Regions from separate parts of the Colwellia sp. BRX10-9 genome, predicted to be linked through region 2. Evidence: predicted binding sites of a transcription regulator. Region 2 holds the regulator's gene; each other region holds the start of a gene.

Region 1 (5,895 bases), on a different contig from region 2:
CGCTACCGATGTTGCACTCGCTTGATTGTCACCAGTAAGCATAGCTACCTTTATACCTTGTTGTTGCAATAACTTCACAGCCTGCAGCGCATCAGGCTTCAATTTATCACTAAAACAAAACAGCCCAAGTAATGTTATCTTATCTTGCTGCTGACTAGCCAACCAAGAAACAGAAGCACCTGGTATTTTTATTTGTTCGGTTGGCAGTGTTACCCCTAACTCTTGCATCCAATGACTACTGCCCATCAAGACTAAATTGTCACCAATGTTGCCTTTGACACCATAACCCGCGACAACTTGAAATTCCGCGACAGGTATTGGTTGTGTTTCGCTGGCTAATGCTTTTTCAACCACAGCTTTGCCTAATGGGTGCTCACTATTTATTTGTAAGGAATAGGCCAGCTGCAATACTGCTTCTTCACTACCACTGATGACCCTCATCTCATTTACAACAGGTTTGCCTTGGGTCAAGGTGCCTGTTTTATCAAATACCACTAAATTTATTTCTTTTGCCTGCTCTAACGCCACTGCATCTTTAACCAATACGCCTAATCTGGCAGCGGTTCCTGTACCTGCCATTATGGCTGCTGGAGTTGCTAAACCAAGTGCACATGGACAGGCAATCACTAAAACGGCTACCGCATTGAGAATGCCATTGGTCCAGTCATCAAATACTAAACCCAACACCAATAAGGTGGTAAGTGCGACCAATAACACCACAGGAATGAAGATACTACTGACTTTATCTACTATTGCTTGTACGGGAGCTTTTGCACCTTGGGCTTGCTCTACTAATTCAATGATTTTAGATAAAGTAGATTCGCTACCAACATTCGTGGCACGGATCTCCAAAATACCGTCCAAATTAAGTGAGCCACCCGTGACAACGTCACCTTCTTTTTTACTTAACGGAATTGATTCACCACTAATTAACGCCTCATCCAAATGACTCTGGCCCTGCAAAATTTCACCGTCAACAGGAATGCTTTCGCCCGGTATTACTTTAACTTTTTCACCTGATTTTACTGATGAAGCGGCCACTTTTTGCCATTTACCTAAGCGCTGCACTGTTGCCTCAACAGGTTTCAAATTTTCCAATGCTCTAAGTGCATCAGTTGTTCGGCGTTTTGCTTTGTGTTCTAAATATTTACCCAGCAGAACCAAGGTTATTACTGCGCTACTACTTTCAAAATACAAGTGCGGCATGCCATGAGCGCTATTAAAGCTCCACCACAAATACAAAGATAGTCCGTAGGCTGCACTGGTACCTATGGAGACAAGAAGATCCATGTTGCCCATGCCAGCTTTTAATGCTCCCCAGCCTGCACGATAAAAGCGAGCGCCAAAATAGAACTGTACTGGCGTAGCTAATAGCCATTGCCAAACTGGCGGTAACATCCACTGTTGGGAAAACAACATGCCTAACATGGGTAACACCAGTGGCAAGGTAAGTAGGCCTGCTCCCAATACGGGCCACCATGCTTTAGTATAAAAAGGCTGATGTTGGCTGGGCTTTTCTATCACGCTGTCATTGTTCAACGGGATAAAAAGGTAACCGGCTTGTGTCACGGCTTGGGCTAGTTGTTCATCCGTTACAAAGGATAAAGTTTTTACTTGTACGTGCTCGGTGGCTAAATTGACCGATGCATCGACCACACCGGTTACTTTTAACAATGCCTGTTCGACCCGCGTCACACAAGAGGAGCAACTCATCTTTCCAATACCAAATTGCTTTACCTTTACGGGCACTTGATAACCAGCCTCAATAACAGCGGTAATTAATTCACTATGACTGGCAGTGCCTTGAATAGTAGCCGTATCTGTAGCTAGGTTAACGGTAACATCTGTCACGCCAACCACTTTGTGTAAGGCCTTTTCAACACGACCGACACATGAAACACAGGTCATACCGTCAATTATAAATTGTGTAGTTGTATTCATAAGCTTCTCATCTTAATTGAATTGTAGAACTAAGTTGAGGTTAAAGCTTACCACGGTAGTAGGGTCAACTGTTTTAGTATAAAAAGTGTTATAAGTAACAATTTATAATTTAACGGTGAACACCGTATTTTAAGAAGGAGTACAACAATCTTAATGACTGCTTTTTTAGATGAGCGATACCTGAGGTTAAATCTTTAATGTATATATTCGTATCAAACAGTAAAAATATACGCCTGTAAAATTTTCGGTTGCTAAAGACTCCTCTTTGGCAGCTATTGCCTTTAGGGTTATATTGTAGAAATTAACTACTTCAACGTTTAATTAAATTTTTTGAAAGATATTTTCGGTGCTTAAACGTAATAATTGCAGTTGCTGACTTTATTTAACGGTTTCCACCTTAATTTAGAAGGTTGCAACTTTAATCAACTTCTACAGGTTTTTACCTAATTATTTTCATTGATGTTTTTAAGAAAATAATAAACATAGAAAGCACCAATACCTAAAAGAATTGCTAATCCGCCAAAAGAATAAAGTACAACGGGATCATTAATAATCATATCGAAAAAGTTCATAATAGACTCCATAAAAATAATTGAGTTATAACAAAAATGGCTATAACGTAATGTTATAGCCATTTTAAATCGTGGGTTACTTTATGGTTGTGATATAGATCAATGAACCTTAAATTTATCCCTTAGATTATTGTCTTATTTTTTAGAGCTAAGGTTTTATTGTTTAGCTTTTAATGCTTCTTGTTCGATAATTTGTTGATAAAGTCGGTCAGCCTTTTCCCTTGCTTGAGCTATTTCTACATTGCTGAGTTTTAAGGAGTCCATATCGCGACTTTTTCCTGCATTTTGATAACCATTACTTGCGGAAATAATATTCCATATAAAAGACATCTCTACACTTTTCTCAACACCCAATCCTTCAAAATACATCAGTGCTAAATTAAACTGGGCTAGGGCGTAGTTTTGCTTTGCCGCAGTTTCATACCAACGTGCGGCTTTTGGATAGTCTTTATATGTACCCGTGCCATTGAAATACATAACACCAAGATTAAATTGTGCGGCAACGGAGTCTCTTATCGCTGCTCTTTCCATCAGTGCAAAAGCGGTTTTTAAATCTTTTTTAACGATGACTCCGTCAGAATACATCAGTGACAAACTAAATAGTGCGTCGGGGTGATTTTGTGAAGCGGCTAAGGACATTAATTCCAACGCTTTTTTGGGATCTTTTGTAACGCCGTAACCATTTAAATAAATAAGCGCCATTTGATACTGCGCAGGAGAATACTCCTGAGCAACTAAGGGTTCAAATTCATTTATAGCCGCTTTAAAAGCACCACGGTTTAATTCATAAATGCCTTGGTCAAGATCACCTTGATAAGCAAAGCTCGAAACACTGCTTACTATAGATAGACAAAAAAGGGCGAATATTGTTTTTTTCATAACGTTCTCATTATTTTAATCGTATGATTATTAAGTGTAGCAAGTAATATAATTTAATGATTAATTTTTACAGTGAAGCTTGCAACATAATTTCTTCAATTTGTTCTTCTAATTCGAGCCAATACATTTCATTTTCTTCAACATCTGCTTTGAGCTTAGCTTGTTGCTTAATGAGTACGGCTAAGCGTGCTTTATGTTCACTTTGATATATCTCACTTTCGGCTAATACTCCTTCAACTTCAGCTAATTCAGTTTGCAGCAGTTGCACTTTCTTCTCGTATTTATCGGCTTGTTTACGCAGTGGAGATGCTTTTTTACGTAATTCAGCTTGGTCTTTGCGTAATTGTTTTTTATCAACAACCTCAAGAGACTTTGCGGGTTTAGTATTTTTCAGTGTTTGTTTTTTGTCTTCATTAAGCCATTGTTGATAGTCATCAATATCACCAGAGAACTCGCTAACTTGACCATTGGCAACTAAGAAAAACTCATCAACACACGACTCTAATAAAAAGCGATCATGGGCAATCAAAATAATAGCCCCTTCAAAGTCTTGTAAAGCAAAGACAAGTGCTTGACGCATTTCTAAATCAAGATGGTTAGTGGGCTCATCGAGGAGAAGTAATTGTGGCTTTTCATTAACAATTAACGCCAATACCAGACGTGCTTTTTCTCCACCTGACATGGTACTTACCGGAGAGAGTGCTTGGTCGCCAGTAAAACCAAAGCTACCTAAAAAATTGCGCGCTTGTAGCTCTGTAGTCTCAGGTTTAGCACGAACAATATGATCAATCGCACTACTTGGCATATGTAATTGTTCAAGCTGATGTTGAGAGAAGTAACCAACAGTTAAGTCTTGGGCGCAATAACGCTCGCCTTTAATTAAGGCAATATCGCCGGCTAATGACTTTATTAATGTCGACTTACCCGCACCATTTCGTCCTAAAAGACCGATTCTACTACCGGGTACCAGCGTTAGACCGACATCACGTAAAATAATGGTTTCTGGATTATAGCCACAGGTTGTCTCTTTTAACGCTAATAATGGATAAGGCAATGTTTCCGGTGTTTTGAAACTGAAGGTAAATTGGCTATCAACATGTGCGGGTGCTAAGTCAGGTAATTTTTGTAAACGCTTTAAACGACTCTGTGCTTGTTTTGCTTTACTGGCTTTTGCTCTAAAGCGATCGACGAATGAGGTTAAGTGAGCAACTTCTTTTTGCTGTTTTTGAAATTGAGCATCTTGTTGTGCTAAATGTTCCGCGCGCTGACGCTCAAAGGCGCTATAATTACCCGAATATAATTTTGCTTGTTGATGTTCAATATGAAGAATTTGTTCAATAACGTCATCGAGAAAATCACGATCATGTGAAATAAGCACTAAAGTACCGGTAAAGCGTTTTAACCAACGCTGTAACCAAATTACCGCATCTAAATCTAGATGGTTAGTAGGTTCATCGAGTAAAAGTAAATCTGCGCGGCTAATTAACGCTTGAGCCAAGTTAAGACGCATGCGCCAACCACCAGAAAAATCCTTTACGGCATCACCTAGTTGTTCTTGTAAAAAACCTAAACCATGCAATAACTCGCTAGCACGGGCGGGTAAACTGTAGCCATTTATGGCATCAATATGGTTGAGAATTAACGCTTCTTGGTTGCCATCATCATTTAATCGAGCTTTCTCAAGTTGTTGCTCAAGTTGACGAAACTCTTTATCTCCGTCCATCACATAATCTAAGGCTGATTGCTCGAGGGCGGGAGTTTCTTGTTTTACTGTCGCGACATCCCAGCCTGAAGGCATATTTACATCGCCCCTGTCGGGCTGTAACTCACCTAATAAGGCCGCAAATAAAGAAGATTTTCCACAGCCATTAGCGCCAACTAAGCCGACTTTGTGATTAGGATGAATAGTAAAGCTTGATGATTTTATGAGGTTTTTAGCGCCTCTATCTAAGCTTAAATCGGTGGCTATGATCATTGTGTGTTATTACTCATTTTAATTCAGGCCGCTATTGTCCTTTTCCTATCGACAAGATTCAAGGTAAAATAATACAACTCGATTTTATTTGGATTGAAACACATGAAAAAAAGATTTATTGCTGGCGCTATTTGCCCGAAATGTAATGCTATGGACACCATGGGATTAACAAAAGAAAATAATGTTGAAAAAGTTACTTGTGTTAGCTGTGGGCATCAAATGTCACAGCCAGAAGAGCATGTCGTTAAAGAAATCCGTCCGCAAGAGCAAGTGATTGGTATTTTTAAGCAAGAATAAATCATTATTTTACCAAGCTGAAATATTTCAGCTTGGTATTTATTTGAATGAAAGCTCAGGTTAAGAGTTAATAATGTGGTGGTGGCGGTTCGATATCTTGCGACTGATTTTGACCCGGATTATTATCTTGAACACGACTTGCGATTAACTTTAGCTGTGCCCTAATGTCTGAAATTTCTAATTGATGAACAGCAAGTTCATTATTCAACTGTTCAATAACATCGTCTTGAA
Region 2 (5,895 bases):
TGAACATTCTTTTTTAAGCCAACTGATCAGATTAAGTGAATCATCTCAGGCGCATAAACCCAAATTAGCAAAATTATCAGATAAAATCGCTCAATACTTTGTTGCGATTATTTTACTAACCGCTATAGGCACTGCATTTTATTGGCAACAGCATTTACCTGAAGAAGCTTTTTGGATCACCTTATCGGTACTCGTTGCTACCTGCCCTTGCGCATTGTCACTGGCAACCCCCACAGCGTTAACCTGTGCGACCACACGCTTAAACCGCGAAGGTATCATGATCAAATCTGCACATGTTATGGAAACATTACCGAAATTAACCACTATTGCTTTTGATAAAACAGGTACCTTAACTTCTGGTGATTTTTCTATTAATGAAATAAAGCGCTTTAATAATGAAAAGCTTAACTATAGCAAGCAGCAGGTTTTAGCTATAGCAGCAGCGCTCGAGTCTTATTCTGAGCACCCTTTAGCCAAACCGTTTAAAGCATTTCGTGATTACTCCTACCATACTCAAGCCGTTGAAATTAAATCTGGTGCTGGTATTCAAGGGAAAGTGAACGGTCAAAACTTTCAAATCGGTAAACCTAATTGGTTGCTTAGCGAATCAAGTATGTTGGCAGAATTTGCGACGGCTTCTTGCCTATTAGTAGCAGACAACCAATTAGTCGCTGCTTTTTATTTAAGCGATGAAATTCGCAATGATGCCCAAACGCTGTTAGATGACTTAAAGAAAAGTAATATTTATACCATCATGCTATCGGGTGATAACCCTGCTGGCTGTGAAAAAGTTCAGGCATTGCTACATTTAGACGAGATACATAGTACTTTGACTGCGGCTAATAAGATGGCGATAATAAAAAGTCAGCCTAAAAACTCAACCGTTGCTATGGTCGGCGATGGTGTCAATGATACGCCAGTATTCGGCGCAGCCCATGTCTCGATTGCTATGGGGAGTGGCACCGATATAGCTAAAAGTGGTGCCGATGTTATCTTACTCAATAATCGTTTAAAGTCGATAACAACATTAAGACAAGTCGCCAATAAAACTCGTCGCATTATTTGGCAAAATTATTTTTGGGCATTCGGTTATAATGCTATTGTATTGCCCCTTGCCGTTTCAGGCTACATTACCCCCTATATGGCGGTTATAGGTATGTCTGCAAGTTCGATATTGGTTATCACTAACTCGTTACGTTTATTAAAAAAGTAAACGCAAACTTATAATAGAGCATAAAGACCATGAGCATTATTTATATTTTGATCCCCATAGCGATAATCCTAACCTCTATCGCCATTTATTTATTTTTTTGGGCAGTAAAAACTGAACAATTTGATGATTTAGAGAAACAAGGTATGAGTATCTTGTTTGATGAAGATGAAAACACTACCACCAAAAAGTCCACTGAAACCCATAGCGAAAATACAGCTAAGAATGATACGGGTAGTAAATAACAGCCATGTTGAGTATAGATTATTTATCGGCATTCATCATCGGCTTGTTAGGTTCGGGACATTGTATCGGTATGTGCGGTGGTATAACAACGATGTTAACATCTGCTATATCACCGCAACAAAAAGGCAGCGATAAATTTAAGCTGGTCGGTGCATATAATGTTGGCCGAATTTTTTCTTATAGCTTAATTGGGGCAATCGTTGGATTTAGTAGTTCTATTGCAATAAAGAATATTGGCGTTCCATTAGGTTTTTTACGGTTATTTGCAGCGGTATTTTTAATTTTATTAGGCTTGTATTTAGGCCAATGGTTAATGTGGCTATCAAAAGTTGAAAAAATGGGTAAGTTCCTTTGGCGCTATCTATCCCCGTTAAGTAAAAGGTTTATTCCCATTAATAATGCTAAACAAGCGCTAGCATTAGGAGCAGTCTGGGGATGGTTACCTTGTGGTTTAGTCTACTCAACATTAACTTGGTCCTTAGCCAGTGGAAGTGCCCTCAGTGGCGCCCTAATTATGACCAGTTTTGGTTTAGGTACTTTACCAGCCTTGTTAAGTCTTTCACTTGGCTCTTTTGGTATAAAGTCGTTGGTAACAAACACGAAATTCAAGAAAATAATGGCGCTAATGATAATTTCATACGGAATATACAGTTTAATGTTTGCATATCAGCAATTGTTTTAATATGATCGATAAATTAGGGATAACTCATTTAGGTTAATATGTATAAAAAGCCATGTTCTACATCTCAACATATTCATTGTCAAAACTGTAGTATCAGCGAGCTGTGTTTACCTTTCTCTTTAAATGATAAAGAACTCGATACACTAGACAGCATTATTGACCGTAAACGCCCTATTCATAAAGGCGAACAAATTTTCCAAGATGGCGACAAAATGCAAGCTTTATACGCTATTCGCTCTGGAACATTCAAAACATTTACGGTAAATGAACAAGGTGAAGAACAAATTACCGGTTTTCATTTAGCGGGTGATTTATTAGGTTTTGATGCTATTGCTGAGTCAGAGCATCCTAGTTTTGCAAAAGCCTTAGAAACATCTATGGTCTGTGAGATACCTTACAATACTTTAGATTCATTATCGAATACGATGCCTAAGTTGAAAAAACAAATTCTTCGCATGATGAGTTCCGAAATCCGCTCAGATCAAGAAATGTTAACGCTACTTAACCGCAAAAATGCTGAACAACGCTTAGCAACTTTTATTTCAACCTTAGCCAGTCGCTATCATGCACGGGGTATGTCACTAACAGATTTTCGCCTAACGATGACGCGAAGTGACATTGGTAATTATATTGGTTTAACGGTTGAAACCATCAGTAGATTATTAAATCGTTTTCAAAAAAATGAATTAATCACAGTTGATGGAAAACTCATCACAATACTTAATATGGATAAACTTAACGAGTGTGCTTCACTGTAGTTTATCGCTTTTTTAAATAATTATAGATAAATGCTTAACATTAAAGATGTTAAGCATTTTTTTTATTGAAATATTATGATTTAAAGCAAATAATATCTATTAATTATGGTCTATTATTAATATTATTTAATAACTAGGGAGTAAATATTATGGATAAGTATAAAAAAATATTAGCCGTTATTGATCCAACCACTGAAAATCAAAAAGCGTTGAAACGTGCGATTGAATTAGCACGACATAGTGGCGGACAGATCACTGCATTTTTAACCATTTATGATTTATCTTATGAAATGACCACCATGCTTTCTGGCGATGAGCGAGAAGCAATGCGTCAATCGGTTATTAATGATCGTAAACTATGGTTAGAAGAAAAGATTTCAGAAACTGATCACCAAGACATAACCATAGATACCTGTATTATTTGGCATAATCGCCCATTTGAAAAGATCATAAAAAAAGTACTGGCTGAAAACTTCGATATTGTCATCAAAGGCACCCATCAACATGACAAGCTAAAGTCGGTTATTTTTACGCCAACAGATTGGCATATCTTAAGGAAATGTCCCTGCCCAGTATTACTGGTTAAAGACCATAGCTGGCCAAGCAATGGTAATTTACTTACCGCACTCAATATCGGTAGCGATGATGATGAGCACAAAGCGCTTAATAATAAGTTAACCCAAGAATCAATAGTGTTTTCTTCACTGATTAAAGCCAATGTCCATTTAGTGAATTCTTATCCAGGTACGCCAGTAAATATTGCCATTGAAATTCCAGAGTTTAACGCCTCTGAATATAACGACACTATGTTTAATCATCACAAAAGTGCGATGAAAGACCATGCTAATAGCTTTAATATTCCGCTTAAAAATACCCATGTTAAAGAAGGTTTACCTGAAGATGTTATTCAAAGTATTTCTAAGCACGTTGATGCTGAATTAGTTGTGTTAGGTACTATTGGTCGAACGGGGATTTCAGCGGCACTTATTGGTAATACTGCAGAGCATGTCATTGACCGCCTTAACTGTGATGTCTTAGCGATAAAACCTGATGGTTACCTCTCGCCATTAGCTTAATATTGAAATATGTAAATATCCATTAAAAAGCCGAGGATTTCCTTGGCTTTTTGCTATACTACGCGCGGTAAAATTCATACTTTTTATTTCAAATATCTCTAGGAAACACTATGAGCGCTCAATCAGCGACACCAATAACATCTTTAACACCCAGCCAAAAAATACAGCTGAGTAAACTTGAGAAGCGCTTAAGACGACATGTTGGCCAAGCTATCGCGCAATATAATATGATAGAAGATGGCGATAAAATAATGGTGTGCTTATCGGGTGGCAAGGACAGTTACGCCCTTCTGGCTATTTTAATGTTGTTAAAAGAATCAGCGCCCATTCATTTTGATATTGTTGCCGTTAATCTTGATCAAAAACAACCCGGTTTTCCTGAGCATATCCTTCCCGAATACTTAGAAGCTTTAGGTGTTGAATATAAAATTGCGCAAGAAGATACCTACTCCATTGTTAAAGATAAAATACCTGAGGGGAAGACCACCTGCAGTTTATGCTCTCGTTTACGCAGAGCTATTTTATATAAGGTCGCTGCAGAAATAGGCGCAACTAAAATTGCACTAGGCCATCATCGTGATGACATGGTTGAAACACTGATGCTAAATATGTTTTATGGCGGTAAATTAAAATCAATGCCAGCAAAATTGGTCTCTGATAATGGTGAGCATGTCGTCATTAGACCGTTAGCTTTTTGTAAAGAAGCAGAACTCATCCAATATGCACAACTAAAAGCGTTCCCAATTATTCCTTGTAATTTATGTGGCTCTCAACCTAATTTACAACGTCAAAACATTAAGAAAATGTTACAGGACTGGAATGTTAATCATCCAGGACGAATTGAATCTATGTTTACTGCCATTCGCAATGTGGTTCCATCACATTTGTGTGACAGTGAACTTTTTGATTTTAAAGGGATTAACGCTGATTCAGGCATTATCAATGGTGGCGATATCGCTTTTGATGATGAACCTATTATTGCCGCTCAATTAACAAACAACGTCAATATTGAAGACAATTCAAAAGCCAAACTTTCATTAAGTAACAGTTTGAATATTATAGAAATAAAGTAGAATCTACCTTAATTAATACCAAGTATCTAAGCGCGATAACAACACCTGTTAAAAGAATGAATGTTATCGCTCGCCATCATTATCTGACGCGTAATAAAATAAGCCGAGCCTAAATAACCTTAGGTTTTGGCTTCGACAATATTTTATCAAAATACACTTTATTATGGCGGATCATTTCTGTTATTTCTAAGACATAATCAGTGCCTCTAATAGAATAACGCAGTAATCCTGTTGCTAAGATTTGTGGCGATAGTGGTTGTTCTTGAGCGCGTAACTGCCCTCTAATTGAACGAAAAACACCATAAGCATGATTAGTATTAATATTGTGTAAATAACGCTGTACCGCATGCTCTAAACTATTAAATGCCGCTACTTCATGTTTAGCACCGTCATCTCTTCCTCTTGGCACCATGCCACAACCCTTTTTATAGCACCACATACCAAAAAAGTTTAAACCAACTCGAGCAAAACGAGAAGTGCCCCAAGCTGATTCATTGGCTGCCTGCACTAATACTAGTTCAACAGGCACAATATCAATACGCAAAAATAATTCATTAAGTTGCTGTAGCGGCGAGTGTTTTTGATTAACTTTATATTTCTTAATTAATCGCTCAAGCAAAGCTTGTTGATCTGCTAAAAGATTTTCCTCGAGGAAAAGTGTTTCTATCATCAAGGAGACTTCTGCCCTTAACATAAGAATATTGCTATTCTCTTGCGCTATTGCTGGATAAATATAACGGAAAAACTGACGTTTTTTCGTTTTAACATCGCTTATAGAAGCAAAGTTTGGGATCTTAACGTTATGAAGCGGTTGCTCAACCACTTTTACTTTCGCCTTGACCACAGGAAC
Region 3 (5,895 bases), on a different contig from region 2:
AACACCATGCTGCTGCTCGCTGTTAGTCGTTAAACCAAAAGAATAAGTATTGTTTATGTGAAACATAACCCCGTGAGATACCGACTTAACTGAAACTCTATCTGCATAGGTAGAGACGACTGAAAGTCCCAAAGGTATCTTTAACTGCCAGTAATTAATCCCCGCCCATTCTATAGCAAGTGCTTCTTTCATCTGTTCGCCATGTTCAGCATCGACACTGTAATGCATAATAATAGAAGGATGTAAGGCAAAGTACTGTTTATTGGGGGGTGGAACTAAACGGTTTTCTTTTAATTTATCTTGGTAATACCAAGTATTAATGGCTAAATCTATAAACGTTTGTGAACGCGAATTTTCAAAATAATTTGACCATGCAGTGTTCTTTAAAGCTATATTCATACCTGCTTTTGAATTGGCATATTTATAAGAAGATTCAAAAGGAGCAACAATTGCCTTATGCAAATTATCAAAGAGGATCTTACAGTTTTTTGGGCCATACCCCTTACAGTCAGCATTATCTAAAACTGCAATTTCTTCATTGTTATACTTTAGATGATATTTTCCTGTCTTAGTGCTTTTTGAGGCATTAATATTTTTAGGGTACGACAATGTGGTTAACGATTGATAAGCATTGTTGATGATAAAATCGCTGTCGACACCCATTTTTTCTAGCGGTTTAACATGCAAGGAAAGTTTTTCCTTCCAATTAATAAACCAAGCATTCATCGCTTGATCGACTTCTGAGCCATCAAGAAGTTTATTACATATTTTCAGAGAAATATCATCAACACCCTCATACATATTAATAAAAACCTTCCCTTTTGTAGCGTCGTGTTTTTGACAAATAAGCTCTTCAGAAAAAGAAGATAAAGAAGATAAAGATATCAAGGCAAGTAAAATAGCCGCCAATAAATATTTCATTGTTTATCCTCCTTGAAATATCTAATAAAACCGGTGATAGCTGCCACTAATCCCTTAATGTCAGCAGTAAAGCCGCCTGTTTGTTGATAATTTTTAATTTTATTTAGCTCTCCTTGATAATGTTTAAATGCCTTATTAGCTTGTGTTTGCTCAGTAGAGCTGGGGTCGAAGTCATCTAAAAATGTATAAAGTAAAGGATAAGATACTTTTGGATCTTCAATGTACCCTTTAATTGAATGGGTATTCTTGCGACTAAATTCTTTAGTAACAATTTTTCGATATGCATTATCAAACGCTGATTCACTTATCCAACTACCATTATTTTTAGGATCGAAGCGTCTAAATAAATCAAAAGCAATAGGGTCGCACTCATGATAGATATTATAAAATTCATTCATTATTCCGCCAACACCAGGTTTAACAATAGATTGATAAGGTGAAGTTAAACCAGAAGCCCACGTGACTAAATCGCTAACATTAGCGAAACTCCAATAGGTAGATATTTGCGGTTGACCGAGCGGTTTTTCATCAGGAAAGAGTTTATTTAATGAGTCATGCATTACTGACGTGCCAAGAGAATGCGTTAAAAAATGATAAGTCGTACCTGCACTGTGTTGGCCAAATATACTCACTAACTCTTTGATAACAAAGCCCCTAACGCTTTCACCAAATATAGACAAATATAGGATAACATCTAAGGCATGAGTATTTTCAAAGGTATCACTCCCCAGATTGGCATCAATACCTATCAATTTATTCATTAAGTCAGGCGTATCAACACCCGCCAGCTGAGTTTTAATGAAGTGTTCAACTGTTTTACTGCTGCTTGAAATTTCCTTACGGATCTTCTCAAATAGATGGTCATAACTAATACTATGAATGATCAATTCATTTTCAATTTTTAGTTTTTTATAACTTGGATACCTTTCCAATGCATTGTTAATTGACTCAACAACGTCTTCTTTAAAAGAGTCAGAGGTGTGCATTCCAATGCCATGCATTAAAATTAAGACGGGTTTATCGCTCATTTTTTTCTCCAAATATCGACGTCAATGTTAAATTAAATAGACTTTACGAACGTGAAGATTCAGCCGAGTAAAAAAGGAAAGGCGCTATCCTAGCTAAGTCAAATTGAATCCATTTAAGTTCAATAACCAACTATAGGTGCAGCCTATAAATTAAACAACAATAGAGCGCCATTAGTTTATGTTATATAGATTTTCATAATGAACATAACCTTATTCGCTAACTTATTATTGATTTGCTGAAATTTAAAATATCATTATTTTGCGGTGAGTAATTCGCCATGCTCACTGATAAGCAGTTGACATGGCTTTTACTTAAACGATTATTTGATAGGTAAAGCGCCTGATAAATTTTATTCAGGGGTAGCGCTATTAGTGGGGTTTTTCACATGTATATCTAACCATTAATATTGTTCCCACAGCATATGGAGCAACGACTCTCTGGCTCGATAACCGTGTTGCTCATGTGGTAGCATCACCAAGCGAGCATTACCGCCAAGTCCTTTTAGCGCAGCAAACATTCGTTCTGATTGCATTGGAAAAGTACCTGAATTTGGATCTTCTTTACCGTGGAGCATCAACATTGGCTCATTAATTTTTTCTGCATGAAAGAACGGTGGCATCGATGCATAGGCTGGTTGACCTTCCCAAAAACTACGCTCTTCTCCTTGAAAGCAGAAGGGTTCGGTGGGTATTTCACTTACAAACATCTATGCTCGCAATAATTACTTTATAATTAGGCCAGAAACATCCGATAGCACTTCAACTTAATCTTGCTTAGGTTACAATCTAGCAAGACATAAAAACCAATCAATTCGTCCTAAGGAAATTCATGAATCAGTTACTACGTGCCGACGATAAAGGTACATCACTTTTTATCATCAACAAAAATAACTATAACGACTGGTTAAGCGAGCAAACTCAGCAAAACCAAGCATGGTTAGCCAATACTAATTATAAAGCTGAAGGTTTAGCGTTATTACCTAATACTCAAGGGGAGTTGTCGCTAGCAGTATTTGTTGTTGAAGATGCCAATCACTTCTTTGCCTGTGGCGAATTAATTAAGCAACTTCCTCCTGGTCAGTATTTGTTACATGCGAAAGATGAACAGCAACAAGCCATCTGTTTTTCATGGCTAATGGGCGCCTATAAATTCGATCGTTATGTAACAAAAAACAAAAATAATGACCCGCTTCCCTGCTTAGCCGTTAATAATCAGACCATAGTCGACAGTGCCATTAAATATGCCGAGGCAACGACTTTAGTACGTGACTTAGTCAATACGCCAGCAGCTGATATGATGCCAATAGATCTTGGTGACTGTGCGCAAAACTTGGCTAATAGGTATCACGGCCAAGTTCAGCAAATTATTGGTGATGAGCTGGTCGAACAAAATTACCCAACCATACATGCCGTTGGTCGCGCGAGTGCGCATGCACCTCGTTTAATTGACTTAACTTGGGGTAATAGCCATCACCCAAAAGTAACGTTAGTGGGTAAAGGCGTTTGCTTTGACAGTGGAGGTCTCGACTTAAAACCCGCTGCTGGTATGCGTAATATGAAAAAAGATATGGGCGGATCTGCACATGTCCTCGGATTAGCTCAACTAATTATGTCGCATAACCTACCAATTAATCTACGAGTACTCATTCCTGCGGTAGAAAATGCCGTGTCGAGCAATGCCATAAGACCTGGTGATGTTATTACTACACGCGCAGGTATTACCGTTGAAATTCACAACACTGATGCAGAAGGTCGCTTAGTATTGTGTGATGCTCTAACAGAAGCTGACACCGAACAGCCTGATTTAATTATTGATTTTGCAACCCTAACTGGCGCAATGCGTGTTGCTTTAGGCACAGAATTACCAGGATTTTTCTCAACAAGCGATGAAGTTGCTGCAGGTATTACCCAAGCGGGCAGCAAAATTAGCGATCCGGTCTGGCGTATGCCCCTTTATAGCCCATACGGTGATTTACTGAAAAGCTCTATTGCTGATATGACCAATTGCGCCGCAATACCCTTTGGTGGTGCAATTACCGCGGCATTATATCTACAAGAGTTTGTTAAAAAAGAGACTGATTGGGTTCACTTTGACGTGATGGCATTTAATATCAGAGCTTTACCAGGGCGCCCCCTTGGCGGTGAAGCTTTTGGTATTCGCGCCGTATTTGATTACTTACAAGCTAAGTATAAATAAGCAATTAAAACCACATCGCCATAAAAGTTAATAACTGCGGTGCTTTTGCGCCGCATTTATTCATAAATGTCTGTCGCTACCAAAGCTAGTTTTTATTGATACTTTCCCCATTTTTCTGTCGGTACCTCACTTAACAACACCTTGCTTTATCACGAGCTGAGTACCTCACTCAATAATCAAAAAAAAGCCATAATATTCAAAATAACACTTGATCTAAATCAACAAAGGTTTAAACTTTCAGAAATTACTGAAAGTTCAGAAGACTTAATTATGATTATGACAGCTAAAATCGAATCGTTCGTTATGCACTGTGGTGAAATGGGCAGTCGCTGGGGCTTTAACCGCACCGTAGGTCAAATGTATGGTTTATTAATTATTCACAATGATTCACTCACTGCGCTACAAATATCAGAAGCCCTCAACATTTCTCGCGGTAATGTCAGTATGGGTATTAAAGAATTACAGTCTTGGCGCTTAGTTCAAGTACAACATAAACCCAAAGATCGCAAAGAATATTACTCACCGGCTGGGTCTATTTGGGAAATGGCAATACGTGTCTTTGAAGAACGTCGCAAACGTGAGGTTGACCCTACCCTGTCACTATTACGCGATAATCTTTTAGATGAACCCGCTAACCCTCAAGAACAATATGCACAGCAAAAAATGCATGAGATGCATGACCTACTTGAAACGATTACCCATTGGGCGGCAGAACTACAAAGCATGAGCCCAGAAAAACTTAATACATTAATGAAACTTGGTGCCGGTGTCAGTAAAGTTATTGATATAAAAGATAAACTTTTAAATAAAAACTAAATTGTCACTTTGACTTTTTTAAAGCTAGCACATTAATGTTATAAAAAATTGTCACTTTAAACGTTAAACCCGTTGATGATACTCGTGTTTTCTAGGGTTTATGGAGTAAATCATGTTAGAAACCTTAATGCTTTCACGCATCCAGTTTGCCGCTAATATTAGCTTTCATATCCTGTTTCCAACAATAACCATCGCACTGAGCTGGTTTTTGTTTTATTTCAAATTACGCTTTGACCAAACCAATGATCCTATCTGGATGCGGGCCTACCGTTTTTGGGTCAAAATTTTTGCCCTTACCTTCGCAATAGGTGTGGTTACCGGTATTACTATGTCGTTTCAATTTGGCACTAACTGGCCAAAATTTATGGAAACAGTCGGTAATATAGCGGGACCATTATTGGGTTATGAAGTACTCACTGCTTTCTTTCTAGAGGCTGGTTTTTTAGGCATTATGTTATTTGGTATGAATCGAGTTTCGGCTCGAGTACATACATTATCAACGTTAATTGTCGCTTTTGGTACCAGTTTATCGTCATTTTGGATCCTAGCACTTAACTCTTGGATGCAAACGCCTCAAGGTCATGAGATGCGCGATGGTGTCGCATTCCCCGTTGACTGGTTTGCTATTATTTTCAACCCATCATTCCCTTACAAATTGTCTCATATGCTGGTTGCCTCTGGTTTAACGGCAGCATTTTTAGTTGCGGGTATAAGTGCCTATCGCCTACTCAAGGGTGATAACAAAAAAGCGCCACAATTAACGCTAAAAATAGCGTTAACAGTCGCTGCGGTGCTGGCACCAGTACAGATATTGTTAGGTGATATGCATGGGTTAAATACCTTAGAACATCAACCACAAAAAATTGCTGCCATGGAAGGTATTTGGCATACCGAAAAAGGAGCACCGCTGTTGTTATTTGCACTTCCTGATGA

The links. Region 2 encodes FNR, which switches genes on or off when oxygen is low (the NO sensors DNR and NnrR bind a similar motif). Its sites were predicted from a motif close to TTGATCTAGATCAA; they were not measured.
Region 1: H4J69_RS20055 (DUF3149 domain-containing protein) is a predicted target of FNR. The motif match lies at 2,603-2,616, and genes of this name have one in related genera.
Region 3: H4J69_RS14165 (GbsR/MarR family transcriptional regulator) is a predicted target of FNR. The motif match lies at 4,355-4,368, and genes of this name have one in related genera.

The regions. Positions count from the first base shown of each region.
Region 1 covers NZ_JACGVV010000005.1:94,690-100,584, forward strand. Annotated here, with positions in the region: gene H4J69_RS04715 (heavy metal translocating P-type ATPase) at 1-1,941, opposite strand, end outside; gene H4J69_RS20055 (DUF3149 domain-containing protein) at 2,385-2,513, opposite strand; gene H4J69_RS04720 (tetratricopeptide repeat protein) at 2,670-3,392, opposite strand; gene H4J69_RS04725 (ATP-binding cassette domain-containing protein) at 3,460-5,367, opposite strand; gene H4J69_RS04730 (YheV family putative zinc ribbon protein) at 5,470-5,664, shown strand; gene H4J69_RS04735 (SlyX family protein) at 5,732-5,895, opposite strand, start outside.
Region 2 covers NZ_JACGVV010000014.1:32,540-38,434, forward strand. Annotated here, with positions in the region: gene H4J69_RS10040 (heavy metal translocating P-type ATPase) at 1-1,213, shown strand, start outside; gene ccoS (cbb3-type cytochrome oxidase assembly protein CcoS) at 1,243-1,455, shown strand; gene H4J69_RS10050 (sulfite exporter TauE/SafE family protein) at 1,461-2,138, shown strand; gene fnr (fumarate/nitrate reduction transcriptional regulator Fnr) at 2,177-2,896, shown strand; gene uspE (universal stress protein UspE) at 3,046-3,972, shown strand; gene ttcA (tRNA 2-thiocytidine(32) synthetase TtcA) at 4,083-5,045, shown strand; gene H4J69_RS10070 (glucosaminidase domain-containing protein) at 5,155-5,895, opposite strand, start outside.
Region 3 covers NZ_JACGVV010000025.1:50,063-55,957, forward strand. Annotated here, with positions in the region: gene H4J69_RS14145 (hypothetical protein) at 1-921, opposite strand, end outside; gene H4J69_RS14150 (hypothetical protein) at 918-1,949, opposite strand; partial or broken gene H4J69_RS14155 (alpha/beta hydrolase family protein) at 2,351-2,629, opposite strand; gene H4J69_RS14160 (M17 family metallopeptidase) at 2,779-4,146, shown strand; gene H4J69_RS14165 (GbsR/MarR family transcriptional regulator) at 4,417-4,962, shown strand; gene H4J69_RS14170 (cytochrome ubiquinol oxidase subunit I) at 5,075-5,895, shown strand, end outside.